3 regions of the Sporosarcina sp. Y1009 genome follow, and region 2 is predicted to be linked to each of the others. Evidence: riboswitches for the same ligand, from Rfam matches in the RefSeq annotation. Region 2 holds a riboswitch; each other region holds the start of a gene.

Evidence for each region. A riboswitch is a leader RNA that binds a small molecule or an ion and turns the genes downstream of it on or off. The one in region 2 is predicted to bind S-adenosylmethionine.
Region 1: another riboswitch for S-adenosylmethionine. It lies ahead of AC25Y1_RS01655 (hypothetical protein); the one in region 2 lies ahead of ssuE (NADPH-dependent FMN reductase).
Region 3: another riboswitch for S-adenosylmethionine. It lies ahead of AC25Y1_RS17245 (hypothetical protein); the one in region 2 lies ahead of ssuE (NADPH-dependent FMN reductase).

What each region holds. Positions count from the first base shown of each region.
Region 1 is NZ_JBYHFO010000001.1:311,915-322,550, forward strand. It holds partial or broken gene AC25Y1_RS01615 (pyrimidine dimer DNA glycosylase/endonuclease V) at 1-132, opposite strand, end outside; gene AC25Y1_RS01620 (DUF4153 domain-containing protein) at 322-2,106, opposite strand; gene AC25Y1_RS01625 (pyridoxamine 5'-phosphate oxidase family protein) at 2,360-2,668, opposite strand; gene AC25Y1_RS01630 (RNA-guided endonuclease InsQ/TnpB family protein) at 2,866-4,053, opposite strand; gene AC25Y1_RS01635 (serine hydrolase domain-containing protein) at 4,171-5,118, opposite strand; gene AC25Y1_RS01640 (hypothetical protein) at 5,165-5,341, opposite strand; gene AC25Y1_RS01645 (hypothetical protein) at 5,418-5,789, opposite strand; gene AC25Y1_RS01650 (hypothetical protein) at 6,232-6,480, shown strand; gene AC25Y1_RS01655 (hypothetical protein) at 6,606-6,902, opposite strand; SAM riboswitch class I at 6,978-7,077, opposite strand; gene AC25Y1_RS01660 (DUF2726 domain-containing protein) at 7,197-8,018, opposite strand; gene AC25Y1_RS01665 (vWA domain-containing protein) at 8,336-9,754, opposite strand; gene AC25Y1_RS01670 (AAA family ATPase) at 9,769-10,636, opposite strand, start outside.
Region 2 is NZ_JBYHFO010000001.1:199,750-210,385, forward strand. It holds gene hisZ (ATP phosphoribosyltransferase regulatory subunit) at 1-1,021, opposite strand, end outside; gene AC25Y1_RS01005 (histidinol-phosphatase HisJ family protein) at 1,147-1,944, shown strand; gene AC25Y1_RS01010 (hypothetical protein) at 2,280-2,603, shown strand; gene AC25Y1_RS01015 (DUF6366 family protein) at 2,644-2,778, opposite strand; gene AC25Y1_RS01020 (RNA polymerase sigma factor) at 3,002-3,517, shown strand; gene lepB (signal peptidase I) at 3,495-4,304, shown strand; gene AC25Y1_RS01030 (hypothetical protein) at 4,342-4,491, shown strand; gene AC25Y1_RS01035 (hypothetical protein) at 4,589-4,852, opposite strand; gene AC25Y1_RS01040 (hypothetical protein) at 5,123-5,695, opposite strand; gene AC25Y1_RS01045 (hypothetical protein) at 5,762-5,911, opposite strand; gene ssuE (NADPH-dependent FMN reductase) at 6,190-6,753, opposite strand; SAM riboswitch class I at 6,856-6,960, opposite strand; gene gdhA (NADP-specific glutamate dehydrogenase) at 7,201-8,583, opposite strand; gene AC25Y1_RS01060 (HAD family hydrolase) at 9,072-9,854, opposite strand; gene ilvD (dihydroxy-acid dehydratase) at 9,916-10,636, opposite strand, start outside.
Region 3 is NZ_JBYHFO010000020.1:15,903-26,538, forward strand. It holds gene AC25Y1_RS17215 (DUF421 domain-containing protein) at 1-276, opposite strand, end outside; gene AC25Y1_RS17220 (hypothetical protein) at 416-613, shown strand; gene AC25Y1_RS17225 (MgtC/SapB family protein) at 651-1,373, opposite strand; gene AC25Y1_RS17230 (protein kinase family protein) at 1,478-2,089, opposite strand; gene AC25Y1_RS17235 (FAD-dependent oxidoreductase) at 2,353-3,927, opposite strand; gene AC25Y1_RS17240 (DHA2 family efflux MFS transporter permease subunit) at 4,106-5,527, opposite strand; SAM riboswitch class I at 6,063-6,174, shown strand; gene AC25Y1_RS17245 (hypothetical protein) at 6,303-6,569, shown strand; gene AC25Y1_RS17250 (LLM class flavin-dependent oxidoreductase) at 6,604-7,980, shown strand; gene AC25Y1_RS17255 (MetQ/NlpA family ABC transporter substrate-binding protein) at 8,009-8,824, shown strand; gene AC25Y1_RS17260 (methionine ABC transporter ATP-binding protein) at 8,836-9,837, shown strand; gene AC25Y1_RS17265 (methionine ABC transporter permease) at 9,827-10,480, shown strand.

The DNA.
Region 1 (10,636 bases), 110 kb from region 2:
ATTGAATACATAATTCACAGTCGCATGTTTTTTGTTCCAACCAAATCCACGTAACGCACAGCATTCACGGTGCTGCCCAAGCAATTGCTGACGCGGCAACTCAGATAACATGTCTTCATGCCATAATCGCATTCTCTTCACCACTTTACTCTTTTAATGAAAAGTGACCTTTTATTGGACACTTATCTAGCATACCTCATTTGTTTGAACTTTGAAATTAGATAGTTTTTTAGGCGTTACCCCAGATACCTGACACTAGATTCTTAAAACCAAAAGCCTCGTAGGAAACGGTATTACACCATTTCCTACGAGGCATCTACTTTATTTAATATTGATGAACAGGTAGAAATCAGCATTATATTCATCATCGTATCGATCAACAGATTTGGCTACAATACTCATTTTAACTTTATCGTTTTCCTGAATAATCGTGGCCTCCTCTACCGACATTTCCTTTCCATTGTACTGATCAAGAATTTCAGTGAATATTACTTCAGTGTCTAGTTGAATCAATTCTTCATCATGATCATTCATGATACGAATTGAAATAACACCAGCTTCATTATAGCTCTTTACTACTTTGTAAATAGCACCATCTTGTTCAATATTTATCTCTTCCTCGGAATCATTGTGACTATGAATATTAAAATTAACCATATGTTGATAATCTGCAATATTAACTACTGGATTCTGAACCCAGTTTAAGTATGCCGATTGACTTTGATTTACATCATCGGTTACTTGATTGTAAACTTCTGTAAACCCAAAAACTTCCCGGAATTTATTATTCCTATAGAGATTAGTTGGCAACCAGTCGATTTCATCCGTATAACCCATACGCTCTAAATAACCAGTTGTCTGAGTAATTACTGTCTGATCTTCATCAGAAATCGTTGAATTCGGCAAAATCATATCATTTACAAGCATATTGTTTTCTATCAGCGTTTCTTTCAGCAAACTGATTTGATTTGCACGACTCACCGTAAAGGCATCAACTGGTGGCATAATCGAGATGACTGAAAAAATGAGTAAGACAGCAACGATTAGCCCATTCTTTCTAACCGGCATAAAACTGAAGACAATCCCCGCGATAATCGCAAAGACACCAAAGAGAATGACATAATACCTTCCGTAAGTAATGCCCATTTCACTAATTTTAACAATAGAGGCTATCGTTTGAAATAAAACAATCGGTATCAATACTTTCGGAAATACTTTTCTAAAGATGTGTGCGAATTTATTATCTAGATGACTGGCAAGAATATAAACGACAATAACTGTAATTGAATACGACACCAACAGTGGTTCTAATAAGTTCTTCGTCCAGAAATCTCCGCCGATATTCATGAGAATATAAGCTAGAAGAATGATCGTATACAAGCCAGTTAACGGAATAATAATATAAGAAATTAAAACACTTAAATAGTTAGGACAACTGATAGCTCTTTGCAATTTCTCCTCTCGCAGCGTCACTTGCTCAGTTATTAAATCTGTATCCTTTTTTCCAAAATAAAGCGGTGTGAAGGATAGAAAATAGATTGGTGAAAATAAAATGAAGACGATATTTAATGTATGCGGAATCGTATGACTAGCTACAGAAAACAATAGACTTTCGACTGCAATAATGATTAAACTAATGCCGCCAGCAATAATCCCTGTAAAAAGGACAGTGATAAACATCGCTTTAAATGTTGCCATAAAACTTTCGTTAAAGGTTATTTTACTATTAATAGAGGGAATCCATATGAATGCCATGAGAAGTGCAAACACCGCGACTCCTGTTTTGATACCCGTTTCCAGATTGAAAGTATCATCTGGGTAAATTGCGAAAAAGTATGCGCCAGCTGAAATTAAAGCACCGACCATTAGCAGTAGGCGTTCGCTCTCCTTCGTAAAGAAGCGTTCGTAAACCTGCTGTGCAACGATACTTAATAGAGCACCTATTAAGAAGGTTACTAAATACCGTACATATTGATCCGCTTCCTGCTGGATTATAATCGCACTAGTAATGGCTGCAACCAAAAGTAATAGCATCGTTAACGGATAACGGTTGGTGGCTTTTATAATTCCTTCAAATTTATTTTGAAATCGTTTATTTACCCTCATTGTCATCACCTCTTTCAATTTTTTAACGATAGTTAAAACTTTAACGTTGAGATTGCATTAACTAATTCTAGTATATTCCATTCAAGAGACAAAGTTGTTCTTAACTGGGGTTGCTTGCTTTCTCAAGTAATACATCATAATAGCGACCTTTTATTGATTACATATCTATTATACTTTATTTATTTGAATTTTTAAATTAAATAGTTTTCTAGAGAAAAAAAGAAGGTACCAGCGTATTGCCGGTACCCGCTACTCAAAATTCAATGACTTTTGGTTCTTCACCTTTTTTATTCATTAAACGGATTGTATCAGGTGTCACCTTCAAAATGACGAGATTTGGATCTTCTGGACCGCTGAACCATGGTTTCAGCATCTTATTCCACACTTTCTCTTTCATTGTTTCATCGGATGAAATGGTGACAGTTCCTTGTATTTCAAGAAAGTCATCCCCGAAACCTTCGCCCTCATAGCCGATTAAAATATGCGTATGCGGATTCGCTTCTAGTTCATCCACCTTCTCCGTTTGTTTCGATGACACTGTATAAAGTGTGAATTCATCAATGAACCTCCCGCCACTTAAAACGTACCGTTTTTGAAGTGGGGGTTTCCTACTACATCAGCAAAAGTGTTCCAACAAAGTTAGTGGGTGACACCAACCTTTTGCGACAAGTCGCAGAAATCATTTTTGAAGACTACAGTAGGCAACAGCTTATTTTTAGATAAGCAGGGTCGGAACTGACCATCTACTACTTCCTGCCATTAGGCAATCCGTAGATACTTTGTGGGTGTGAGGCTGAAATCAAGTTCCCTGATTTCGCCGTAAAATGTTTTCGCGAAGAAATTTGATGCACCGTGAATATCACGATGATTCTTGTAACCGCACGCACATTTGTATATTCTTGAAGACGTTTTCCGTCTTTTAGCACAACAAGGACATTGTTGCGTTGTAAAACTTTCGTCGTGTTTTTCTATCTTGATACCTTCTGCTTCTAGCTTATACTTTAGAAAAGTATAAACCTTTCCAAAAGACCAGTTTGATAGCTTTTGATTTGTTGTTCTACGGCGAACCTTTTTCTTTTTACGACTGGAAGTATTTCGCTGAACACCGTCCACATCGCCAAACGCAACTTCTTTCACTTCGTTTTCAATACACCAGTCGACAAACTGTTTTGTTGTTTTATGAATCGCATCTTGAAGTTGTTTGTCACTCTTTGAAAGCACAAATTGCTTCGCTCGGTTGTATCTTTTCCACTGCTTAGAACCTTTGGCGCACTTGCTCATTTTTCGTTGAAGTTCTGCCAGTTTTTTATTGCGAAGCCGATGAATAGAACGCACTTTGCGACCTGTAATGATGATGTTTTCACCGTTTTCTGCGACTGCCGCAATGGTGTGAACTTCACCAACATCAATGGCTGAACGATTTTCAAAGTTGTGTTCTTTTACCTGTTTACTATCTTCATAAGCAATGGACAGCATTAGTTTCCGATCAAAAATCAATTCAATTTCTTTGATTTCCCCTTGTGGCAATTTTTTCACTTGAACAAATAAAGGGGATTGTCTCTTTCCTTCAAAATCGCCCATGGATAATTGGATTTTACCGTTCTCAAGTACTTTGAATCCATTGTTTGCCCATTTGGTGTTAAAATGTTTTTTCTGTTTATACGGATACTTATTGTTATGTCCCCCTTTTCTAGCTTCTCTTGCCGCATTCCGTGCAAACAGATATTTATGGCAAACTGCCTGTACAGATTGGGAATGAATCGGGAAAATCCCCTTTGTCCCTTTCTGTAATTCACTTTTCGTAATCCATTTCCCTGTTTTCAGATGGGTTTCTTTCGAAAGTGCTAAACAATGATTCCAAACTTCACCTGATATACGGTTGCATTCGAACAATTGATCAATTGTTTGCTGGTTTGCCCGAAATGATATTTTCATACATCGAATCATTTCTTCGCCTCCAATCTCGTATAATCGAATATTCTTACAACCTATTATACCATAATTGAAACGAATGTTCCCCTACCAAGTTTTAATTCTTCTAGAGCAGGCATTCATCCCCCACTTTCACTGGTGTTTCCACACCTTAACGTTTAGAAGTGGAGGACTTCTGCCCAAATCTGTTAAATCGATCGTTTTTTCATCTTTAAATAAAGGAGCCCCATCTTCAGCTAACATCGCTTGCAGTAACTTTTGCAAATCTGGAGCTGTTCCCATAACACTCCCAACTGGATACATGGGCATTGAGTAAAAATTAGTGTCAATTAATTGCAGCGCAGTCGAATACCCCTGCACCTCTCCCCTTTGTTCTTTCACCCATTCGTTATCGGCTAGATCATGGTCAATTGCTGTTTTCGTCATCTGAAGGGGTTCAAAAATATTTTCCCGTACATATTCCCGGTAGTCTAGACCACTTACTTCCTCGACAATGTAGGCAGCGAGACCACTGCTATAATTTGAATAAGCAAGAACCTTACCAGGCGGAAATACTTGTTTTATATCTGCTGCTTCGAGTACTTCTCTTAATGACTTCTGTTCGGTTGGACCAGGAACCATTACGTCAGTCACACTATCATCAAATCCCGCATTATGATGCATTAAGTGAAGCAGCGTGATGGGATCTCCAAATTCTGTTTTGGAGCGGAAATCATCTGGCAAGTAAGAATCGATATCCGTTTCTAAATCAAGCTTGCCTGCCTCTACTAGTTGTAAAACACTGATCCATATCAACACTTTAGAGACTGATGCCCATTCAAAAACAGTATCTTCATTAACAAGAACCTGTTCTTCTATATTTGCATAACCTTTCATCTTATAAATGACTTCATCCTGGTCAATCACAATCGTTGCTAATCCAGCAACATCTTCCTCATGTTCTACCAAGTAATCTTCTAACTTTCCTTCTAAAACTGCCTGTTCAGTAGCAGTAGTTAACGCTGGATTATAGCCAATTAAGATCCAAATGAGTAGAAAACAAATGAACGTCTTAAAAAGCTTTTGATTGTGATGTCTCACTGTGTTGCAGACTCCTTTCTATCAATTCAAGTTCAATATACTTTTTTCATCTCCCGGTATCTTTCTTGCCAGTCTTAGCCGTAAATGTAGTCATCGCAACAATGAAAACAGGCAATAAACTCCATAAAAAGAATCCCCACTGACGCGTAATTAAAGATAATACAAAGAAGAAAACAAGTACTACAATTGCAATTAAAACAGAAGTCTTTTGAGATTTAGTCATATTTCTCCTCCTCCTATTACATCATTACTCAACCATCATCTTGGTAACAATCACACAATCGCTGATTAACGATTTACTATTGTTCTATTATGCTTCTCAGTTCACTAGTTTGCTCTTTAGAAAGAGCAAAGTAACTATTTGAATTGTCATTATATAAAATTAAACTGCCGTCGCCCTGATAAAAAACATAAAACCACATTTCAGCAACGCCTTCCTTTTGACGATCAAGCAAAAAAAAGGTCTCTGGTTCACTATCTATGTCTTTTGGTTCTTCAATCTCCCTAACATTCCTAATGATTTCTCTCAAAGCTTCAATTGATTTCGAGTCCTTAATCTCCTTATCAAATTTTATTCCTTCAGTTCCATTCTCATTATAAGGAGTGCCCACCCGAATCACTTCAGATGCTGAACACCCTGAAAATATGGCAGACAAAAATAAAATCAACACTATCCAGGTAAACTTTTTGATTTAAATTATCTCCCTTCTCAGTTAAAGGTACAATTCTTTTCACCAGCATTGCGCATAGCGAGGTTGAACAATATTTTAGTAATTGATTGGGCCATTTGTTGAATACAGTTCTCTTTAAAGACCATTCAAACTATTACAACTAGTATAACACTTACGATAAAATATACGTATGGCTTTATACTTTAATTATCGATTAATGTTGAAAGCGAACTAAATAAAATCGGAAAACCGTTTATATAATCTTACGCGACTAAGTAAATCAATAATCTCTCTCTTTACCTACAGAATAATTTAGAAGACTAACATATAGTAACTATAAATGTTATAATTACTACACTAGATTGACTGTTTGGAATATATAGTTTTGTCAATCACTCTATAGCATATATGTTGCGACTGCAGATTTAAGGAGGTGATTAAAATGAAACGTAAAACGCTGTATGGATTAGGCATGGGCGTCATCCTCTCCGTCATCGGGCTAGTTATTGGATTATTCGTTGGTATGAATATAGGTGGTAACCATTTTGCAGATTTTGAATTTATGGGTGGGCGTGGTTATGAAGCTGTCGGATACTTAGGGGCTATAATCGGTGCTACAATTGGAATGTTGCTCGGGGTTTTGTTGGGTATTCGACTTTCAAGTAGAAAAGAAAAAATAAAAGCATTATAAGTGATGTCTTTCCTATTACAGAATATCAAAAGCCTAATTCCTCGCCGAAAATAGGCAAGAAGTAGGCTTTTTAAAAATTTCATATTTGGTAAATCCTGTAGCAAACAAAAAAGATGAGCCTATACTTATATGCAATCGTAATTACTTATACTTTCACGACTTCCAAATACATGAGCCGATAAAACACGCTTTCTCTCAGCAACCACGCCAGTCAAACGGTCAATCTCCACCTGCAGCAATTCAATTTCCGCCAACTCTTCTTGAATTTCTGCTCTCGAGATTGTTTCACCAAGTTCGTAGTATTCGATTTCCTGCTGAAGTTTTGAGATTTCTTGATGTCTTTTCATGGCACTCGCAACACCAGTTGCTTTTTGTCTTTTCAATCGTTCGCGTTCCGCATATAGCTGTTGTAAATTTGTCATCGTAATCCCTCCTGAAATTTTTTCTAAACAAAAAATTCTTCCCAGACGAGAGAAGAGTTTACATACAAAAATTTCTCCTCATCATTCAGGTTTCCCTGTTGGATGTAGCACCTTACCAGCGGGCAGGTTGCTGAGACTTCGTCGGGCCAATTCCCTCCATCTCTCTCAATAAGTTAAGAGTTTATTATTTAGTTAGTGATAGTATACCATAACTTGAGTTATCAGTCACTTTGAATTTCGGACGATTGTTCAGCAACGGTCATCATTTATGTTAGGTGTAACAGATACCTTCCTTTACTTACTTGAATTCGAAGGTTGGGCCAGTTCAAACAAATTCAAAAAACGGAAAACCGTTTCTTCAATTTGCTCTTCTGTTTCAGTGTAAGGTATGTCTATAATAGGTAAACCTATTTTCCAACAATAATTACGTTTAATTCTATCACGTTGTTTACGCTTTCGATATCCCTTATAGCCTCCAAAATAAGCATTCCTTATTGGCTTGTAATGTTGGATACCATTATATTCTATTGCAAATAATGGTTGGTTATTTTGACAAACCAAAAAATCTAAACGCAGGTCTTGCTCATGACCGAAAGTTGTTAAATGTACTTCTTTAATGAATTCAATTTTATTTTTCACTAGTAGCTTTGTGATGAATTTTACTCCGTTAGATTCTTTAATTTTATGTTCACACTTAGGGCATGTTTCGCCTCTTTTCACCTTAATAGGCTGAGTACGCCATTCATGACCATAACAACATAAATGCAAACCCTTTGTTCGCATCGCTTTATATGGCCCAATAAATGTAATCTCTTTTCGATGCTCTTCTAAATATGTTATGTATTTTTGATGATGAGGAGAAACTTTTTCATTTAAATCCGTTCTCCAAACATTGGATCCCCAAATGTACTTTCCCTTGCCATTTTCAGTATCAACAATATACGATTTTATTAACTTTTCACCTAACTCCTTTTGAAGAGACTCGATATAGGCTTGGAATTGTTCTAGACTTGCTGGCGCTTGTGATTTCTTTTTATAAAAGTGGATGCAACCAAATTGATCTTTTACTATAAAAATAATTTTCCCCTGAAATTGTATCTTAGACACTCCTCTCATTAAAAGTGCCAGTCAATTAAACAGGTAACTGGCACTTTCAGCATGCTTCTGTTAGTGAAAGGTACTTGAAATCCACTTTAAACTCCTTTCTTCAAGAAAAGAACCTTTTTATTGAAGACATTTCTTATTGAAACCGTTCTAACTATTACAACTAGCATAACATTTATAATTGAAATTGAATTAAAATACATAGAAGATAATGTATAGAATTTTCTTAAGTTATTATTTTTAAAGTTAGATCTTCACGATAACCTCTTATCAAATCTGTTGCTACGATTAAAAAAATAAGCACCACCCGAAGACAGTGCCCATTAATCTTATATATCAAACGCTGTAAAACTTCCAGCCTCGTTAAAGTCTGTGACCTGTACTACCTTATCTGAAAACGGCGCGACCGTGTTAGTCTCATTTCCTATGACTAAGGAGAGTACTTTAAAATCTTTTTCACTTTTCTTCTGATTGAATCCTTCTAGAAATGATGCATCCACTTCGTTTTCACCATCGGTAACGAAAACGACATCTGCTTGTTTAAAACGACTTTCGTTGATTACTTTCACTGCATCAAGAAGCGGTAGCGTAAAATCCGTACCGCCGCCTAAAAACGTTTGAGCCAAATTGATGATATCAGAAGTTTTTGTTTTCCCTTTTTCATAATTAAAAATTTGTGTGCGAGCAGAGAATACGATTAAGCAAAAATCTCTTCTCTGCCTTCTTGCAATCGACATCAACGCTAATGTAAAACCTTTCGACTGTGTATCTAATTTGTACATGCTTCCAGACTGATCCAAACAAAGTACGATTGGACCTTTTCCCAGAATCTCTTTTCCTACTTGCTCATATTGCATTGTCTGCTCTTCCGCGAAACGGCGTAGGAAGTCTATCCTCGTGATTGGATGTGTGTACAAGACTAGCTCCATCGGCAACAGTCTTTCAATGTTATTGCCAAACGTAACCCCACTTCTTTCCATTGATTCGCTATGCTTGAATTTCTGTTTTTTCCGGGTAATTTGTTTAAATCGGCCAGCCCAATCAGCAATTTCTTGCATTTGATTCGTAGATGCAATTTTTTCTGCTAATGAAATTTGGTCCCGCAAAGGAATTTTTTTCAGTTCCGCGTCACCACTACCAGCACTGGTGCCACCAAGTAAGGATTTCAGGCTGTCTTTCACATGTTTTGTCTCCTGCATCGCTTGTTCAATCGTGAGTGAAAATTTGCCGCTGATATTTTGCATCGTCTTTTGAAGTTTTTCGCTCAACTCTGCCATCGCTTCTTTTATATCTGTTTGAAGTTTCGCATGCTTATTTTCAGCTATGTCGTTTTTTTGTAATTGCCTTTGCATGGTCTGAATTTCTTGAATTTCATCTTGCAACTCTGCATTCAACAGCGTTTGTTCTGCTAACCACTCGTTTAATTTCTCCCCAATCTTCACGGTTCCGATCGCTGAAGATAAATCGTCCAATCGTGTAAACTGTCGATAGTTCACAAACTGTTCTTGTCCCATTATTCTTCCCATAAGTAATTTATTAACGATTAGTACACGATCTACTTCCTCTGCCCTAATTGCAGGCTTCATCTTATATAAGGATGCCCAAATATCAGCGAGTAGGTGTTCAAACATCGGTAGCGCGCTTTCTTCTCTGATCTTTTGTAGACGAGATGACAGCTCAAAAATTTCTCTAAAACGTCTTCTATCAAATGCGTCTGTGTTCAATACGGAAAAATTGTCATTATTCATAAATACGCTGCCCCTCACATTTTAAAAAAGGAACTGGTAGATTCTTTCTTTTCATGTACAGCATCAAAATACCATGGTTCCAACATACGATTCAGTATTTCATGCTGCATCCCATTCACTTTCTCAAGCAATGCTTCGATATCAGCCTTTCTCGCTTGATTGTTACTTTTCAAATCATTCAAATCAGCGAGTAGCATTTTCATTTTTTGAGATGCTTCCATTCCAAACTCTGTTGAATAATCATGAAGTACCGAATAAAACACTTCATTCGCTTCATTTTGTATGGCATAAAGCGTTTGATTAACAAAGTTGTGTGAGTAGTTGCGAATAATGTTTGAAACGGTCTCGATTTGGTCCACCGTTTCCCAAAGTGCATGTTCGAGAATTGAGAGATCTTCTACTATCACGATTTGTCTTTGGTTTACCATGGCTTTTGCTTGAAGTAAGCTGAGTGACTGTTTGTACCTTCGATCGGACGGGCGTATCCCTTCATCTTTTAACCCTTGACGAATCTTAATAAGCGCTTCGTATACGACTTCAGGGATCTCTACCATATCTGTTAGAAATTGAAGGTGCAGTAATTCTTCCATTGTCATTGACGGCATCAAGTTGTTCTTTCCGGTATCCTTCATCATCGCTATAAAATTCTCTTCTTCTTCAATGCGTTTAACTTCGTATCGTAAAAGAAATCGATCGAATAATGCCTCCAATTTTTCATCTTCCTCGGGATATTCATTCGACGCACCGATTACAGACATTATGGGGACTAGAGTGGGTGGTCCACTATTATAAAATAATCTTTCATTAATAATTGTTAGTAAGCTATTTAATATTGACGAGTTTGCCTTGAATATTTCATCCAAGAAAACCAGGTGTGCTTCC
Region 2 (10,636 bases):
TTCGAATGGATTGTTCTAAATTTTCATCATCATAAAGGATTTTAAAGTCAATTGGTGTTCGTGCCGAAACGGTATCGCTTGTTAACGCGGTTACGAGTGATTCAACCTCACAAGCAAAACCGATTGCCGGTAAGTCTGCACCGAATTCATTGCCTAAATGATTATAACGACCGCCCATTAAGACCGGCTTCCCAAACTTCTCTACAAAACCTTGGAAAATTACGTCCGAATAATACCCCATATGATTGATAAGCCCTAAATCCAGTACGATATTATTTTCTAGTCCGTATAATTTAAGAATATTATAGACTTCCAACAGATAGTCTAGCGTTTCATCCATTTTTTCTGTTTTGACTATTTTTCTGGCGCGCTCGCTCACTTCCACTGGATTCCCGTATAACATTGGAATCGTGACAATCGCATCGATAAGGTCTTCAGTTATATTGAATTGGCGAAGAAACGGTCCCAGTTCAACAATATTTTTCGCTTGAATTAAATCCTTTAACTGTTCTACATCCTGGGCATCTAACTCTATCATTCGTATAAATTCATGAAAGAAACTTGCATGGCCCATTTCGATTTTAATATCACTGAAACCCAAATCTTTCAAGGTATGACAAGCTAGGGCAATTACTTCCGCGTCAGCTTCCGCCGAGGTTTCACAAAAATACTCTACACCTGCTTGAGTACCTTCGATGCTGCCCTCTTCTAGTAACGATTGTCTGAAAACATCTTGTACGTAATAATAACGTAAATCATTCGGTAATTTTGGATAGTTATCGGCTAATTGTTTTGTAATCGGCACTGTAATATCTGGCCGAAGTACTGAAACATCACCTGTTCGATCTATTATTTTTATCATTTCTTTTTGATTGATGGAACTTTTTACTTGTGAATATAGATCATATCGTTCAAACATTGGTGTTTTAATGCGTTCATACCCATATGTTTTAAAGCGCTTATTAATCGTTTTAATTGTACGTTCGTATTTTTGATAGTCTTTGACATTTTGGTCATTCATTCTATAATCATTATACAATCTTAATTTTCACGCCTTTCCATCGATACTTTATCACTTTACTAGAGTGAAGTTATTTATTACTATAGTATAAGAAATACGGATTGTCAACACGAGGAGGAATTTTGATGTTTGATTACCATATGCATAGCCATTTTTCGGCGGACTGCTCGACTTCAATGGAAGATATGGTCGTTGGTTCCATTGAAAGAGGACTAAAAGAAATTTGTTTTACCGAACATATCGATTATGAATATCCCGACGAAACCATTGTTTTCGATCTTGATTTACGTGAATACACCGAGACGATTAATAATCTGCAAAAGAAATATGATGGGCAAATTCTATTAAGAAAAGGAATTGAAATTGGCGTACAGCCTCATTTACTACATAGATATGAAACTTTAATGGACAATACGTCGTTCGATTTTGTCATTTGTTCGATGCATACGACCGAAAAGAAAAGTTTACATTACGGGGAAATTTTTGAAGGACGAACTATTGAAGAAGCCTACGAAGTTTATTACGATGAATTGCTTGACTGCGTGAAGAACTTTAAACGTTTTAATGTCCTGGGACATGTCGATCTCGTCAAACGTTATTCAAAAGAACAGCCAGTCGAACGTTTCCATGATGAATTATCGGCGATATTCAATGAAATTATTCCTGCGGGCAAAGGAATCGAACTAAATACATCGGGAGTACGCTACGGATTGCCTCATGCGATGCCGAGTGATGACGTATTAAAGCTTTATAAGCAATGTGGTGGTGAAATCATTACATTAGGTTCAGACGCCCACCGCGTCGAGGAAATTGCATTTGATTTCAATGAGTCGTTAAAGTTGCTGCAGTCAGTTGGATTTAAGTATATTGCGACATTTGATAAGCAGATACCGACGTTTCATTTAATTGAAGGGTTGTTATAGAAGGATCTTCGAATATAATCAAAGACATTCACATTAGTGAATGTCTTTTTAGATTCACTTATGATTAATGATTTTCCAACGTCTTTGAACAAAGAATATGGAACCCGTGAAAAATAATATACCGCTTAATTTTATAAAAAACCTTGTCTGGAAACTAGCCTCTTCATTTCCAAATGAGAATAAAATAGCCCCTATACTTATTCCGACGATACCTATAAGGAAATAAATAATAAGTTTCATATTGATAACTTACCTCCATAATCTCTATTTTTATTGTATAGTAGGAATAGTGTGAATTTAATACTCGTTTTATATTTATTGTTAGGGGGAGAAGTATGGCATTTGCTAATTTTGTAGTTTCATTTCTTTTTACTCTTTCATTCGTTATGGTATCGTTTATCGTGCTGAAAATAATTTTCAAAAAGAAAAAAGAAATTATTCATGTAGTATACAGCTTGGTCCTATTAATCATGGTCAATTACTTTGCCATCAGCCAGAAAGCGTATATTTTTGAACACTTTCCTGGAAGCGCTATATATGCACTATATACCATGCTATTCGCTATGTATTTCATCACATTTTATAATTGCTATTCATATATAAAAACTCGGAAATCAGCAAAAGAAAAAAGTAGACTTGCTCAAGATATCAACAAATGAAGAGTCCAATGGCTCTTCCCTTTTTTTTTACATAAATTCCTCATGAAAATAGATGATATAGAACATAACCAACTATTAATCCAACAATCACCATCCCCATTCGTTTCCACCCCAGCCCACCTGCTAGATTACTGCTTTCTCTTTTTGCTTCAGACGTTTCTTTGTCGTTATTCAAACTAAGTCCCCCTATGAATTGATTCTGCTGAGGCATTCCAAAATCCCTTTCAAATGGAACAATTACTCAGTAATGCTATGATACTAATATACTATCAGATATATCGTTATATTCAAACACAAAAAAGTTATAGCAACCCTATTACATATAGTAAAATATCTTGTTGTTTTTCGTTACCGATTAGACCTTGTTGCGTCTAAGTAGAAATTGTGAGGTGAAATGAATGTCTAGTGAAAAGTGGTTTGACGACTATGCAGATACAATATATAGCTATATTTTGTTGCTAGTCAGAAATACACATGTCGCAGAAGATTTAACCCAAGAAACATTTATGAAGGTCGTAGCAAACGAACATCGTTTTAATGGAAAGTCTTCTGTAAGAACTTGGATTTTTCGTATTGCTTATACAACAACGATGAGTTATTTCAGAAAGAACAAACCACAAACAAAATATGAAGATACACTGCGGCTCGATTCTACATTCGGATTTTCTGCAGAAGAAGTGACCTTACAAAATTCACAGCAAAAACTATTTTATGATGTGCTCGGTTCCTTGAAGCCGAGCTACCAACAAATGATTACCTTACGTGAAATTAAAGGGTTTTCTACAAAAGAAACTGCAGCAATCTTAAAATGTTCTGAAGGCAGAGTGAAAATGACTTTATCGAGAGCATTATCCGCATTTAAAAAAGAATTAGAAAAAGGAGGGATTACTAATGAAACACTCTTTCAACAATGAACTGTCCAAAGAGTTAAAGAAACTCGACCATTCAATCCAACTTTCTGCTGGCCAAAAAGAAAAAATGAGACGCCATATTTTTAGCGTTCAACCAAAGAAGTATCGTCAACCACATAGATGGTTACCCATCGCACTTTCAGTTGTCGTGATTCTCTCCGTCGTCTTCAGTGTATTTTCTTTAATTGAGAATGAGACTAAGATCAGTTTAGGAAACACGTTCAGCATTACTGATCATCTAACGCCCGAACAATTAGCTAGTGTTAGTCAATTTGAAAACACTTTTTTGATTGATTGGGGCAGTGATGCGATGGATAGAGGCAGTCATGATTTTATAACTTCTGTTCATGGCCAACTCGTCGTCACGACTAATTTTAATAATTTACAACGAGGACAGGTGGTTTATTACCAAACGCCGCCTGAAATTTTAACAAGCCACCCCTCAACACCTGAAAAATATATTGGAAGAGTCGTTGGTTTACCCGGCGAAACTGTTGAAATTGTAAATGGTCAGGTATATATCGATGGAGGCCTGCTAGATACTTTTTACGGAATTGCAACAATGACTGGTTTGAATGAAGAGGGGTATTTCGAAAATGTACCTTCAAGAAATATTGCAAATGAACAATTAACGAGGGATTATTTCAATACGAATATGAACGCTGTAAACGTCAAAGAAAACACAGTGTTTATCTTGGTTGATCAATGGTGGAGAGGGACAGATAGTCGCGATTTCGGGTCATTACCTATTGAAGAGATTGAAGGTATTATTGTTGGCTATCTAGAATAAACATTGTTAGACGTTCGAAACTTAGAGGGGGAAAACTATGACGATGCTCGGAATCACTGCTGTGCTAATAATAGGCATATTAATGTTAGTACTAGGGTTTGTAACTAAAAAAAGCTGGCTAAAGATACTCTCCATTATCCCATTGGCAATAGCTATCATCCAACTAGTTATGTTGACGGGCATGTGAAATTAATCTATTAATTTCCCTCTTTAAAAACTTATGATAAAGAAGCCTGATTCTGTTTTCGGCTGGGAATCAGGCTTTTGTCGTTCAAAGTGCATTACTAATTGTTTAATAGACTTTCCACTTTCTTCTCTAGTTCATCAATTCTGGATTCCTGTTTTACAAAAATGGTTATAAACACCGAAATTATAAATGCAACAACAATAAGAATCCCCCACAAACTATCTAGAATTAAGCCAGCAAATAAAAATGCAGCTACACTGCAAATGACTAGGCAAATAAAAAATGTACTTATAAATTCTTTCATTCTTGTGTCACTCCCTTGTATCGATGCTAAGATTTTCTCCTCTGCGATCCCGGGCATGGATTTGATAATTCTACTTAATCCTCCACCATTAATAAATTTATAAATTTTCCTGACAAAAGAGTGGATATTATAATTAAAATGGGAATAATTATAAAAAGAGTTAGAATATCTGTCAATAGATTCCAGGGAATTACCCCTACATTGATCAATAACCGTAATAATCCAAATAGTAAAGTAAAGATTACTATGAAACTCATTACTTTTGCAATATTCTTTTTCACAATATCCCTCTATTCTAATTGAGTTTTTCAATCATTTAACTGTTCCTTACTTCTTGATTAGTATTTCAATCTCCTCTTTATATTCTTTAACTAATTCATTCAAAAAGTCATTAGTATTTTCATTGTATGTCTCTAATTCCTCTTCGTTATAATCGTCGGGTTCACCAAATATTTCGTGCGTGTATGCATTTAAATACGCATTTTGTTCACTCTTGATTTCTACATACTTCATATAATATTTTTCAGGATCTATCCCCAACTTTTGAGCTTGTGATTCGATAAACGCATGCATTGATTTTCCGTACGGATCTTTTATATCTTTAAGAGGGAGCGCTAACATTGTTTCCGCTTGCAAACTAATTTCATCAGAAATATCTACATTCAACGCCTTAGCTTCTTGTATCATTAATTCGAGCTTTGCAGTTCCTTCAATGTTTTCCAACACCTGATCATCTGCATACAAAAACCGCAAGTCACCAATTGTAATCTCTTTGTCTTTCACAATTGCCGCAATATCATCGTCATGAAAATCTTTTATACTTCCTTGAACACTGGAACTGCACCCCAATAATGAAATAATTAAAAACAAAGCAATTAATAAATGAAAAACTCTTTTCAAAAAAACACCTCCATCTTGCCCGTACATTTCCGTAAATACTTATATGAGAATCATATGAGATACTCATTACTTATCATCTTTACGTTGGATCTCCGCTAAAATAAATCCTCCCATGATTGCAACCGGAATACTGTTTGCAAACACTGCTGGCTCCAAAAAACTTCCAAGAATACCACCAAAAATCGTTAAAATAACTGCAATTACAATTCTTCCCATGTAACTCCACCTTTTCAACAAATTGACCCATTTAATTTATAGGATCGCCTCATTTAACAATATGATTCTAAATCTTAGCAGAGTCATATTGCCTAGACTAATTAATCACATAATAACGTCTTAAATAGATTGAATTATAACATTATTATTAATGCTAACATATTTGGAGACTAGGGGCTATCCTATCTTTTGGTTAAATGCTTATAAATAAGAAAATAAAACAAGCACTTGAAAAATGAATCATTCAAGTACTCGTCGATTTTACTCCATATTTTTTATCACCTTAGATTTCCGACTAATTCGGTTGTGCGCTGTGCCTCTACAATCGTATCAAGTAACTCTTGCAACTGTGTCTGTAATCGGAATTCGCTATCAGTTTCTTTAATTGGATTGACACTATTTTCTTTATCAATCAAGGAATCTTCGAAATAAACGCCTTGTGTAGAAACGCCTTTTAAATTATGTATAATAGGCTTCAATGAAAACTCAATTGCCAGCAAATGTGCGATGCTACCGCCAACCATGAAAGGCAATACTGTTTTTCCCCTAAATGCATTCTCTGGTAACAAATCAAGTAACGCTTTAAGTACGCCCGTATAAGAAGCCTTATATACTGGGGAACCGATAATGATTCCGTCCGCATTTTCAACTTGTTCAATCACACTTCGGATAGATGGGCTATTGAAGCGTACATAAACCAAATCTTCCGGTGGTAGATCAGGAATAGCAATATAATCTACCGTAAAACCTTTCTTTTGTAATATGGATTCTACATAACGAAGAACGAGATCTGTACGTGACGGTGTCAATGGACTTCCTGAAATAATAACAATTCTACTCATCATTTAACCTTCTTTCTCTTATTTTTTGGGATATTTAATAAATTGGATATAAAAAACCCCCTTCTCGATAGAAAAGAGGGTTGAATAATAAATATTCTTTTACTCTTATCTGCCAAGAAGTTACTCTTGCTGGAATTAGCACCTTTCTGCGAGGCAGAGGTTGCTGAAGCTTCAACGGGCCAGTCCCTTAGCTTCTCTTGATAAGATATTAAGTTGTAAGAACAATCATAATACAATAGGAATGTCCCGTCAAGGGCTCATACCTATTAAACTTGTCGGGATTAAATGTTTTAATATTTAATCCAGCCATATAAAAAACCGAAAGAGGGTGTCCTCTTTCCCCACTCTTTTCGACCCATCTGCAAAACAGAACTCACATAAAAAAACACTAGATCACCTCACGATTTTTCAGTGTGAGGTCTAGTGTTTTTTAAATACATTATTTTCTTATCTAATGCCATGGGCAATCATTGCATCTGCTACTTTAAGAAAACCAGCAATGTTGGCACCGACAATTAAATTACCAGGTTGACCATATTCTTCAGACGCCTTCAAACAACTTTGGAATATGTTGTTCATTACTTCTTTAAGTTTTTCGTCAACTTCTTCAAATGTCCAGTTAAGACGCATGCTATTTTGGGACATCTCCATTGCTGATACAGCTACGCCGCCAGCATTGGCCGCTTTTGCTGGTGCAAATAAGACATTATTTTCGATGAATAAGTCAACCGCCTCTTTTGTACAAGGCATATTCGCACCTTCAGCGATAGCTTTTACATTATTATTGACGAGCTTATATGCGGCCACTTCATCGATTTCATTTTGTGTTGCACAAGGAAGTGCGATGTCACAATTAATGGACCAAATCCCTGTACAATCATCAAAATATTTAGCACTCGAGTGGAACTTTTTATATTCTTTAATTCGTTTATTTCCTTCTTCTTTCAGCACTTTAACTGTTTCGACATTGATTCCATTTTCGTCGTAGATATAGCCGCTAGAATCACTACATGCCACTACCTTCGCACCGAGTTCAATGGCTTTTTCCATTGCATAAATAGAAACGTTCCCAGAGCCAGATACGATCACTCGGCTTCCGTTGAAACTCATATCATTCACTTTTAACATCTCTTCAGCAAAGTAAATCGTTCCATAGCCTGTTGCTTCTTTTCTTCCCAAGCTCCCACCATAATTTGGATCTTTTCCAGTAAAGACGCCCGCCTTATGGCCCCCGTGCAATCGATTATACTGCCCAGACATATATTCTACTTCTCTTCGGCCAACACCTATATCACCCGCTGGCACATCCAAATCTGGTCCGATATATTTACTTAGCTCCGTCATGAAACTTTGAACAAACCGCATGATTTCACGTTCAGACTTGTTTTTAGGATCGAAATCAGATCCTCCTTTACCAGCACCAATTGGTTGACCTGTCAGGGAGTTTTTGAAAATTTGTTCGAAAGCTAGAAACTTCATAATACTCGTATTTACAGAAGGATGGAATCGAATCCCACCTTTATATGGTCCGAGATCACTATTAAACTGCACACGATATCCACGATTGACATGTACTTTTCCTTGATCATCTTCCCAAGCTACACGAAATGTAATAATCCGGTCTGGCTCAGTAATTCTCTCTAAGATACCATCACGAATATATTGGGGATTTTTTGAAAAGACTGGACGTAATGAATCAAATATCTCCCGAGTTGCTTGTAAAAATTCTACTTCCCCTGGATTTCTTTGTTTGATCAAAGAATAAACTTCATGGACATAATCATTTGCAAGTTTTTTTGGGTTTTCATATGCTTCACTTATGTTTGCCAAAATAGCATCAGTCCTTCCTAAATTCAAGTTAGTCGATAAACCTTATACATGTTACATACACATTTTCAATCATCAAGTTTAATAATTCTTTCGTAGGCTTTAATATAATTCAGCATAATTATAAGCACCGACTAAAACAAATCATTCTCATATATCTCTATAATTACTGAGATGACGGGCTTTTGCTGAATAATGTTAAATTACACGAATTTAGTATATTTCTTTATAATACAAGTAAATAGGGATACTTTCAATATGAATAATTGAAAAGATAAATCAATTTTGTGTATTTTTATAGAATAAGACTTTAATTTATGAAACAAAGGTCAACAATCTTAATATTGCGATAAATAAAGTTGGATAAAGGCTCGATAATTCAAAGACTGTCCATTAAGTGTATAAACTAAAAGAAGCTGTTCTAATAGAGCGAAAAAAGGTCAAGGATATTAACAATCCTTAACCTTTTTCAATCTCAAGTTACTCTTTTCCTATTTTGAAAGAATCGAGAAAAGTTCTTCTAAGTTTGTAATTTCATATGTCGGTTTTATTTCTTTATGTTGGGCTTGGTTGTCTCGATTAATCCAAACAGATGGAATTCCCACGTAAGACGAACCCAAAATATCAGTCATTAAATTATCTCCAACCATCAGTGCTTCATTTGCTTGAACACCGCTAAGTTCTAATGCATGGTCAAATATGGTTCGATCTGGCTTCCCTACGCCAAATCCACCTGAAATGATAATATGTTCGAAATAAGGCGCAATTTCTGGTGTAATCTCAAGTTTTGTATGTTGTAAACTTGGTGATCCATTAGTGATGAGCACTAGCTGATACGATTCTTTCAATTGATCGAGTACTTGAAACGTTTCCTCATAGACAAAAGGACTTTTCTTGCGCTCTTCAATAAATAATTCTGCGAGTTTTTCACCTAAAGCTGCATCTTCTATTCCTAGACGACGAAGACCTCTTGTCCACGCATCGCGTCGATAGGTTGGGACAATGTCTTTCATCTTCTGGAAGCTGTCAGCCTCATCATCAAACGTGCCCCACAGACCTTCAAAAGGATTGATACCTATCATTTTTGTAAATTCAAATGTTTCATATGTTGCGTATAGTTCTCTCGCTTCATCACGAACGGCTTTCTCAAGATCTTCAGGATCTACATCGTAACTTTTACTTGCTGCTTCACAAGTTTTTTGAAATGCAGTCGCTACGCTCTTCTTATCCCATAATAATGTATCATCTAAATCAAAAAATATTGCTTTAATCATTGTAATCCCCTGTCTACTCGTAAATAATCGCCCCTAGTTAGACTAGGAGCGTTCATAAAAATTATTTTCGGTTATAATAATCTGTTACTGCACCTTTTGATGCACAAGTTACGTTATGTGCATATTTCCCTAAAACGCCTCGCGTGTATAATGGTGGTGCTACCCAATCTTTTTTGCGTTCTGCAAACTCTTCTTCTGAAACATTTACTTTAATTTCTTGTGTTTCAGCATCAATCGTGATTTCGTCATGATTTCTGATGAAAGCGATTGGTCCTCCAACTTGCGCTTCTGGTGAGATATGTCCGACGACTAATCCATGTGTACCACCAGAAAATCTTCCATCAGTTATGAGCGCAACTTTCTCGCCTAACCCTTTACCAACAAGAATTCCAGAAATCGATAACATCTCTGGCATACCTGGTCCACCTTTGGGACCAACATGACGAATGACTAAGACGTCGCCTTCATTAATTTCATTTTCCATAACTGCGTTTGTTGCCGCTTCTTCCGTATCAAATACACGTGCTGGCCCTGTATGCGTTCTGACGGAAACACCAGACATTTTCGCAACTGCCCCGCGTGGTGATAAATTACCCTTTAGAATCACTAGTGGCCCTTCTTCACTTAACGCTTTGTCAAAAGGCATAATGATTTTTTGTCCTTCGGCTAAATCTGGTGCTTCCTGAAGGTTTTCAGCGACTGTTTTACCTGTAACTGTTAAACAATCTCCGTGTAGATAACCAGCTTCTAAAAGCATTTTCATAACTGCTTGAACTCCACCA
Region 3 (10,636 bases), on a different contig from region 2:
TTCACCTTGTAGAATTTTGCGCATTCGATTTGATTTTTGTGCTAACTTTTCAATGATATAAATGACAATCGCCCAGACGGTAACAGCAAATAGCAACATAAAGATAGATACTTTTTCATCATATATACTTTCTTCTAGTATTCCGCCAAAAACCAAAAGGTAAATAATATCAAACGGCGTCATTTCAGAAAGTTGTTTTTTACCTAATAGCCTAACCACCGTCATAAGTGCGATAAACCCAATGACAAGCTTTGAACCGATTAATAGGTAATCCAATATAATCACCTCAATTTGATGTTCTTACTGTATATCCTTTAAAGTTCACCATGAAACTGATTATAACTTTATAGGTTTTGGTTTATTTTTTAAAATTCGGGTAGTTGTAGAGTATGAACAATAATTAGGAGGAGATATTGTGGATATAAAACAAGCTAAGTTTATAAAAATAGGTGCGGCTGCAGTTTTGTCGATTGGACTACTCTCTGCATGCAGTGATGACAGCGATGATGGCGACAATGACGATATCATCATAGACGATCCAATTCAGAAAGATGTTGATCCAGAGAGCGACACCGATTTAGATATGGACGATGATGATAGCGATGAAGACTAATAGTAAAGGGCAATAGCATGTTAGCTATTGCCCTTTACTATTGTATAATTTCAATTTCGATAGATTCAATGTATGGCAGTGCGTCTAAATCATTATAAAACTGAAAGATTGGTTTTTCTGAAATAGTTGATAATCTTAAATCCATTACATGCTTTATGAGATGATCTTGATCAACAATTTGTTTGATTTTTAAATGTTCCACAATCATGCTGTTCTTTTCTAAATAAACTAAGACATCAGGTATACTCTTTTTGTCAGTCAGGATTAGAATACACGGAACTTCTTTTGAGCGGAGTCGCTTTGGACCATACTTCCCAAGAATTGGCGATAGTACTTCCACAACAAACATTACGCATACAACAGCGAATGCCGCTTCAATATAAAAACCTGCGCCTACCGCAATACCAATACTTGCCGCTCCCCAAATCATAGCCGCAGTTGTTAAACCGGTTATCGTATCATTGCCTTTTCTTAAAATCGCACCTGCCCCGAGAAAACCAATTCCGCTGACAACTTGTGCTGCGAGACGAAGTGGATCCATCGTTACATTAATATCATCACGTGCTGGTACTAAATATGCAGATTCTATAGAAACAATGGTTAAAAGACAACTAAATGTGGCGATGACTGCGCTAGTTTTCAGTCCTATTGGTTTCTTTTTAATTTCTCTTTCAACACCAATGATTAAACTCAAAAGCAACGCCAAGGAAATTTTTATTAATACATCGGGATAAAGCCCAACATCCGCAATCCAATCCAATATAATCCCCACTTTCATTTCCCTGATACCCTACTATTACCGTTATTAGATGATTTGTAACTTATTTTATGAATTAATGCAGAAATTAATTTAGACAAAGTTTTTTAATTCATATTGTAAGCCGGTAAAAGTCCTTTTTTATAAAGGTAAGCTACGATATTTAAGGGGATTGCAGAAATTTTCTTTGGAAAAAGACGTTTACGATAAAGCCCATAATATGCTTTTTTAAGGTCATGCCATTGCCTGCAGTTTTTCTTTTGTCGAAAACGTGCCACATCAATGATTTTGATCTCACCACTTGAAGTGATAATTAGGTTACGTAAATGAATATCTGAAGGATTTAGCCCCTTAGATCGAGCCAATGAAAGTGCATAATCAATTTCTTGAATATGAGCTACTGTAATGCGCTTTCTACGTGCAATACATTCGAAAAGTGTATGCCCTTTAATATAGTCCATGACAATATAGTTCAATCCAGCATCATGAATCGAAGGGTAGGAAGAGATGTTTTGAAGTATTTGATATATTTCCCCCTCTTCCTTCGCGATGTAGGTAAATTCAGGAAAATATACTTTCATCGCTTTATTTGATGATTTTATTCTAAAAACAAAGGCACTTCTGCCCGTCCCGATATGTTCTAAAGAATTATCATAGCTTATTAGACGATTTCTCTTATTAATGACGACTGTCTTTGCTAGTGCTTGATAGGTAGTCAAGGTTTGTCCTCCAATATATTATATGAAATAAAAAAAGACGTGATAACCAATAATTGGCCATTAACGTCTCGAAAATACAAAAAGACCTCACCAAATAATCGGTAAGGTCTCGCAAACAACTAAAGTTGCCAACAAAGCCGAGGGTTCAACCCCTGTGTTGACGACTTTGCTGTACTGCTACTCCCCTTAAAGGAAGTAAAAAGTTATTTAATTTGTAAGGCTTAGTATAAGCGCTGACTGTTTCGGAGTCAATGATTTTACTGTCAATAGCCGGAGTCTTCCGATGTCAAGTTGTCAATCATTTTATAATCATATTTTTGTAATGGTTTTTCGGCCGGACCTTCAATCACTTCTCCTTCAAATGAGAATCTCGAGCCATGACATGGGCAATCCCAAGTTCGGTCCCCATTATTCCACTCAACTTCACAGCCGATATGCGTACAAGTTGTATGGACAATATGAAGTTTACCGGCATCATCTTTGTAGGCACCTTTTCTGTGCCCGTCCAGCGTAATAACGGCACCTTCACCATTCTCTAAATCTTCGGGTGTTGTTTTTGGTGAATCTAGCTTCCCTTTTATCAACTGTCCGACAACATTGGCGTTCTCAACCAAGAAGTTTTTCAAACTCGGATGTGCATAGAACCGTGAAGGTGAATATAACTTTTGAAAATTATTCTCCTTGCCTAAAATCATATCCCGGAACAACAGTGCAGCCGCAGTTCCATTTGACATACCCCATTTTCGAAACCCTGTCGCAATCAAGATATTCGGTTGTCCAGATGTTAGTTCACCGATATATGGCAGTTTGTCCAGTGTCACTAAATCCTGAGCTGACCATCGGTAGACAATTTCTTTCAGACCGAAGACTTCCTCGCCAAAAGTCTCCAATGCCTCGTAATGTTCCATTGTCTCGATTCCTTGCCCGGTCTTGTGACTTTCACCAACAATAAGCACGATTTCTTCCCCGTCAACACTTACTGAACGAAGTGAACGTGTTGGCTCATCAGCACTGATATAGATTCCGCCGGGGAATTTCTTGTTCGCTTTAACAGCAAGCGCATAAGAACGATCCGCATACATTCTTGTCGAATAGAGACCTAGTCCTTCATAGAACGGAAAATGGGAACATGCCAAGACATGATTAGCTGTAATTTTTGGCGCTAATTCTCCGCGAGTCAGCACAACAGGTTGTTCACCAGTTTCAATATTCACTGCTGTTGTGTTCTCAAAAATAAGCCCGCCTTTTTCCGTGAATAATTGAATCAAGTGAACTAAGTATTTAGTTGGGTGAAACTGCGCTTGATTTTTCATCACAAGCACTTTTTTTATGTCTATATCGAAAGGAATACTATCAACTAATCCACCATCAATTCCAATCTTTTCGTAGGCTTCAGCTTCTTTTTCAACTTTCTTAGCATATTTCTCCGAAGTGGCGTATATGTACGCGTCCTGTGTGCTAAATTCACAATCAATTTTATGTTCGTTCACAGTTTTTTCGATAAAATTAAGCGCTTCAATATTCGCTTCATAATACAAACGCGCGTTGCTTCTACCAATATTGCGAATGAATTCATCGTAAATTAAATCATGTTGAGCAGTGATTTTGGCTGTCGTATGACCTGTTGTCCCGTTCATCACTTTTCCTGCCTCAATGACAGCGACCTTCAATCCTTCGTTGACCAATAAATAAGCAGACGTTATACCTGTAATTCCCGCCCCTACAATCACGACATCAACTTGTAGATCATCCTCTAAGCTTGGATACTCTGGAAACTCAATACCCGTCCTCCAATAGGACTCCGGATGCTCTGGTAATTTACCAATGTTTTGGGTCATTATATATCCTCCATTTCGATAATTGGATAATTGAAGGATTCCCATACAACATCTGGTCTAAACAATCGATACAAACCAAGTCTGGGAAAATAAAAAAACGACACCCTGATAAGCATTTACTCTCGCTTATCAAGTGCCGTTTTATGATTAATAGAGACAATAGTCAATTCTTTAGATTTTATAGATTGCGTGATGATTTAATAAAGAATGACATAATCAGACCAATGACTGCAAGTATCAATCCGAAAATAAATGCAGTTTGAACGCCTGCAGTTAAAGATTCACTCACTGCCGATAAACTAGTTGGATCTGTTACTTTATTTAAATAACTCGTTTGTGCAGCTGACATAATTGTAATGGCAACGGCTGTACCGATTGCACCTGATACTTGTTGTAATGTGTTCATCAAAGCTGTTCCATCTGGATATAGGTCTCTCGGAAGTTGGTTCAGTCCATTTGTTTGAGCTGGCATCATCACCAACGAAACACCTATAAAAAGAAGTGAATGCAAGAAGACGATCATGAATATGGATGTTGTTGTCGTTACGTTCGACAAGCTCCACAGCATAATGACCATTATAATAAATCCAGGTGTAACGAGTCCCCTTGGTCCGTATTTATCAAAAAGTCGACCTGTTATTGGAGACATAATGCCATTTATGATACCCCCTGGTAAAAGGACAAGTCCCGCTATAACCGGAGCTAACCCCATGCCCGTCTGCAAGTATAAAGGTAAGAGAATCATGGTAGACAAAATGACCATGAAAGTAACAAAGACGCTCAAGAGCCCCAAAGTAAACATCGGATATTTAAACGCACGGAGATCAAGCATTGGCGTCTTCATTGTAAGTTGTCTTATGGAGAAGACAATAAGCGCTATAAGACCAATTACAATGGTTGCTACAACGATGGTACTTCCCCAGCCTTCTTCTCCAGCGGCACTAAAACCATAAACAATGCCACCAAAACCAATACTCGATAAAATAATCGACAGAATATCGATTTTAGGTTTAGTAAGCGTAGAAACATTTTGCATATAAATAATACCAGCGAGTAGTGCAAGCGCAAGAAACGGTAGCGTGACCCAGAAAATCCAATTCCAACTTAAATTTTCAATGATTATACCTGAAAGGGCTGGCCCAATAGCTGGTGCAACCATCATCACCAACCCCATTAGGCCCATAATCGTTCCTCTTTTATGGATTGGATAAATCAGCAAAATCGTATTAAACATAAGCGGTATCAGTAAGCCCGTCCCAATCGCTTGAATTACACGCCCTACAATCAAGACATCGAAAATTGGCGCTGATCCTGCAACAATCGTTCCAATAATAGAAAATATGAGTGAAGCAATAAACAATTGTCGTGTACTAAACCATTGAATTAAAAGAGCAGAAATAGGAATTAATATCGCTAAGGTCAATAGAAAACCTGTAGTTAGCCATTGAACGGTGGAATGGGGTACATCGAATTCCTTCACTAAACCACCGAGTGCCATGTTTAAAGCTGTTTCACTAAATAACCCAATAAACCCTGCAATTAAAAAAGACAGCAAAATGGGGGTCGACTTGATAACTTGACTTTTTTCTGTTGTTGACATAAATAATTCCTCCAATTAAAAACTAAATCAATCTTGTTTTATTCTTTGCTGTTTCTCAACATCGACTGTTTGGTAATTACCCCATTCGAGATTGTGACTTGTATTCTGTCTGTACAAGCATAGAAATATCTTCAAAAGATAATAGCTCATTTAATATATTAACCTATTTACTATACAGAAATACAATACATTTTAATACTATAATGCCTTGTAAATAAACGAATCTATTAGAGAACCGAATCTCCCACTTATAGAACAACATGCGTCCTATTTTATAGTGCATTTCACCCATGATTTCAACTTGAATAATTAGTCGAAAAACCATAAAGATTTCCACTTTTCTTTCTACCGTTACATAGTAGAGACGTTTTTTCACTAAAATCAGAATCCAGTAGACTACCATGACTTTTCGCTTATATCAGACTATTTCATCAAAACCCCTTGACTCTTTCTAGAAATATAGATAGTATCTAATCTAACGTTTGATCGCTAATATCTAGGTATTCGATCGACATTCAAAACTAAATAGTATCGCTGCTTATCAAGAGAGGTGGAGGGACTGACCCTTTGAAACCTCAGCAACCAGCAAATCTTTTATTGTATGGTGCTAAGTTCAGTAGAATACATTCGTATTCTTCAGATGAGACGGCTGAAATTACAGTTAACTTTTAATTTTGTATTTCACCCTCTACTCATCATGAGTAGAGGGTTTTTATTTTTTCAAGGAAGGATGGTTGGAACAAATATGCTGTGTTGTGTATAGGAGGTGTTTTTTATGATTATTGATGTTCATTTGCCTGATTTATCATTCGTCAGGGAAATCGAAAAAACTTTCTACATTAACCGTGGTGTTTACAATACGATCGACGCATGGTTTTACGAGAATGGATTCAAGGATGTTTTAGACAGAAGAGTACATATTTTGAAGTTTTTGCACTACATAACAGCAAATGTAGAAGAACACTTGACAAAGCAACGCTTCCCAGAAGGATTAACGAATACGTTGGAAAGTTATGTGAACCTGCAAGAAGTAGTTGTTTAGTGTTAACGCAACAAAAAATTAGGAGGAACTTACAATGACAAAAAAAAGAATTTTATTAAACGCATTTGATATGAACTGCCCTAGTAACCAATCTCCCGGACTTTGGTCCCATCCTGACAATGAAGCACATCGCTACACGGACATTAATTATTGGATCGAGTTTGCACAGTTATTAGAAGAAGCGCAGTTTGACTCTGTCTTTTTAGCAGATGTACTCGGTCCGTATGATGTCTATGAAGGAAAAAGAGACGCGGGTCTTAGGCAAGCGGTGCAATCCCCTATCAATGATCCGATGCTCATTGTTCCGGCAATGGCAGCAGTTACTAAAAATTTGTCATTTGGCATTACCGCGTCTGTCACGCATGAGCATCCTTATACATTTTCACGTCGCATGTCGACATTAGATCATTTAACAAAAGGCCGTGTTGGCTGGAATGTTGTAACGTCTTATTTGAAAAGTGCAGCAATAAACATTGGAATGACCGAACAAATTGCACATGATGAACGCTATTCAATTGCAGAAGAATATTTAGACGTTTGTTATAAATTATGGGAACAAAGCTGGGAAGAAGATGCCGTTGTTCGTGACATAGAAAGAAAAATGTATGTTGACCCAGAAAAAGTTCACGACATTCAACATAAGGGTAAGTACTTCACCGTTCCTGGCGCTCACTTATGCGAACCTTCTCCACAACGAACGCCGGTCATTTTTCAAGCTGGTTTATCACCAAAAGGAAGTGCATTTGCGGCAGAACACGCAGAAGGGGTCTATGTCTCCATGCCTACAACTGATATCGCGCGTAAGTTTGTCGATAAAATACGCGGTCAGGCGGAGCAGTTTGGTAGAAAAGGCGAAGATATCAAAGTGTATAGCCTCTTCACTCCGATTGTCGGGCGAACGCAAGAAGAAGCAGAAGCAAAATATGAAGATTACAAAAAACATATTAGCCTTGAAGGTGCGATGAGCTTGTTCAGTGGCTGGACGGGAATCGACTTATCTGAATACGATTTAGATGAAGATCTACAGTTTGTTGAAAACGATTCAATGCGTTCACGCGTTGACATTTTCACAAAAGTGGATCCGGACAAAAAATGGACCATTCGAGAAATTGCTGAATTTGTGGGAATCGGCGGTATCGGTCCAGTTGTTGTCGGCACACCTGAAAAAATTGCAGATGAAATGGAAAGATGGGTTAAAGATGCGGATGTCGACGGATTTAATATAACGTACGCAATTAAACCAGGATCCTTTAAAGATTTTGCAGAATTGGTCACACCCGTTCTACAAGCGCGCGGATTAATTCGCCAAAAGGATGATGTGCAAAGTACGACAATGCGTGGAAATTTATTTGGAACCGATCGATTGCCTGAAAATCATCCTGGAAAAACATTTTCACTCGTCAATGTCTAAATCATTAACTATAAAGGTGGTCATTAAAATGAAAAAAGTCATAATTCCTTTTCTAGCATTGTTTACGCTACTTCTCCTGTCTGCATGCAGTTCTGGAGAAGCAAGTGGAGACAAAAAAGAGTTGAAAATCGGGGCGACGTCAGGGCCTTATGCAGATCAACTGAAAGAAAGCATCATTCCATTACTGGAAAAAGACGGTTACAAAGTAAAACTGGTTGAATTCAATGATTACATCCAACCAAACCGTGCATTACAAGAAGGCAGTATTGACGCAAATGTATTTCAAACATCCGTCTATTTAGAGGCTTTTAATAAAGATCATAAGGCAGATCTAGCAGTCGGTCATGCGGTACCCACCGCACCAATTGGACTGTATTCAGAAAAGCATACAGATGTTTCTGACGTAAAAGAAGGAATGAGGTTAACATTGTCTAACGACCCAGTTAGCACGGCGAGAGCCCTTCAAATGCTGGAACGTTTGGGATGGATTACACTTACAGGTGAAATTGATCAATCTAGAGCTTCTGAAAAAGACATCGTTGAAAACAAATACAATTTAGAAATTAAAGCAATTGACGGTGCACAACTTCCAAGATCGTTAGGCGATACCGATTTTGCATTCATTAACGGTAATTTTGCAATTTCCTCGGGCTTAAACTTGCAGGATGCCGTTCTTATAGAGGATACGCCGCCTGAATTTATGAATAACGTTGCCTATCACAAGGACAATTTAGACGAACCGTTCGCAGCGGCAATTAAAAAAGCCTATCATTCTGAAGCGTTTTTACAATATACGAACGAAAATAATGCGGAATTTACAAAACCCGATTATCAGAAAGAATAGGAGATAACCCCATGATTGAACTTGTGAATGTTACGAAAACGTATAAAAACGTCACGGCCGTTGATAATGTCAGTCTTACCATTCCGAAAGGTGAAATTTTCGGCATTATCGGTTATAGCGGCGCGGGAAAAAGTACATTACTTAGATGTCTAAATTTACTTGAAAAACCGACAAAGGGAAAAGTCCTCGTTAATAAAAAAGATTTGATGGCTTTGTCCAAAAAAGAAGTGCGAAAAGAACGATTGAAAATCGGCATGATTTTTCAACATTTTCATTTAATTAGCTCTGCGAAAGTATATGAAAACATTGCCTTTTCAATGTTGGCGGCCGGGAAAACGAAAGAAGAAATTCAGCAACGTGTTCCAGAGTTACTCGAAATGGTTGGGCTTGCCGATCGTGCCGATTATTATCCGGCTCAACTATCGGGAGGTCAAAAACAACGCGTAGGGATTGCACGTGCACTTGCGAACGACCCAACCGTCCTACTTTGCGATGAAGCTACGTCTGCACTAGATCCTAATACGACGGCGTCTATTCTGAAGTTGTTGAAAGAAATAAACGAAAGATTAGGGATTACCATCGTCCTCATTACACATGAAATGGCAGTTGTTCAAGAAATTTGCCACCGCGTTGCAGTGATGGAGAATGGTAAAGTTATTGAGGTGAATGAAGCGTATGAATTGTTTGCTGATCCACAAACTCCATTGGCAAAGCAATTTGTTCAAACCGTTCATTCCTTAACATTGCCAGAACGTTTACTAGAAGCAAGAACCGGATCCATTGCTCAAATCACCTTCCGCGGTGACTCTGCAGAAGACAGTATCATTTCAGAGACAATCAATCGTTTCAAAGTCATCGTAAATATACTGCATGGTCAGATCAGCTATATCCAAGATCGTCCGCTAGGTATTCTCATCGTTGAAATTAAAGGCGAACAATATGAAATTGAACGCGCAATCGAGTATATTACAAATCGAACGAACCGTCTGGAGGTGCTGGCTCATGTCTCCTAGCTTACTAAATGAATTCGGCGTCGCCTTTTTGGAAACTGCATGGATGTTAACAATATCCGTCACGCTTTCAGTATTAATCGGGGTCCCACTTGGAATTGGACTGTTTACGACGAGCGAAGGAATGTTTTGGCAAAATAAAATCCTACAAAATATATCCGGTACAATTATTAATATTATTCGTTCCATCCCATTTGTCATCTTACTCGTCGTATTACTTCCTTTAACGACATTCATTCTTGGGGATTCAATGGGACCTACCGCAGCAAGCTTTTCGCTAACGGTAGCGGGCATTCCATTTTATGCACGATTAGTGGAAAACTCTTTACGCGAAATTGACAAAGGCGTCATTGAAGCAGCTGAATCAGTCGGCGCTTCCCCGTGGCTAATTATTCGAAAAGTGTTATTGCCAGAATCTAAATCAGGACTCATCTCGGGTTTAACAGTCACAATCATTAGTTTGTTAAGCTATTCCGCAATGGCAGGAATGATCGGCGGAGGCGGTATCGGGGACTTCGCTATCCGTTTTGGCTATTACCGTTATCAAAACGAAGTCATGGTCATCACTGTCGTTTCCTTAATCTTCCTTGTTCAGTTCATTCAATTTATTGGCGATCGGGCTGCACATGTGGCTGATAAAAGGTAATTCAAATTCATAAATCCTTACATACGCTGTCCATGCAGCTTATGTAAGGATTTTTATTTTTTAAAACTTCCTAAGAAAAAGGTTCTTGTTGAAGCAGGATAAATTAAAAATAATGACATATCCTAAACATTAATCTAAATGTATGGAGGTTATAAT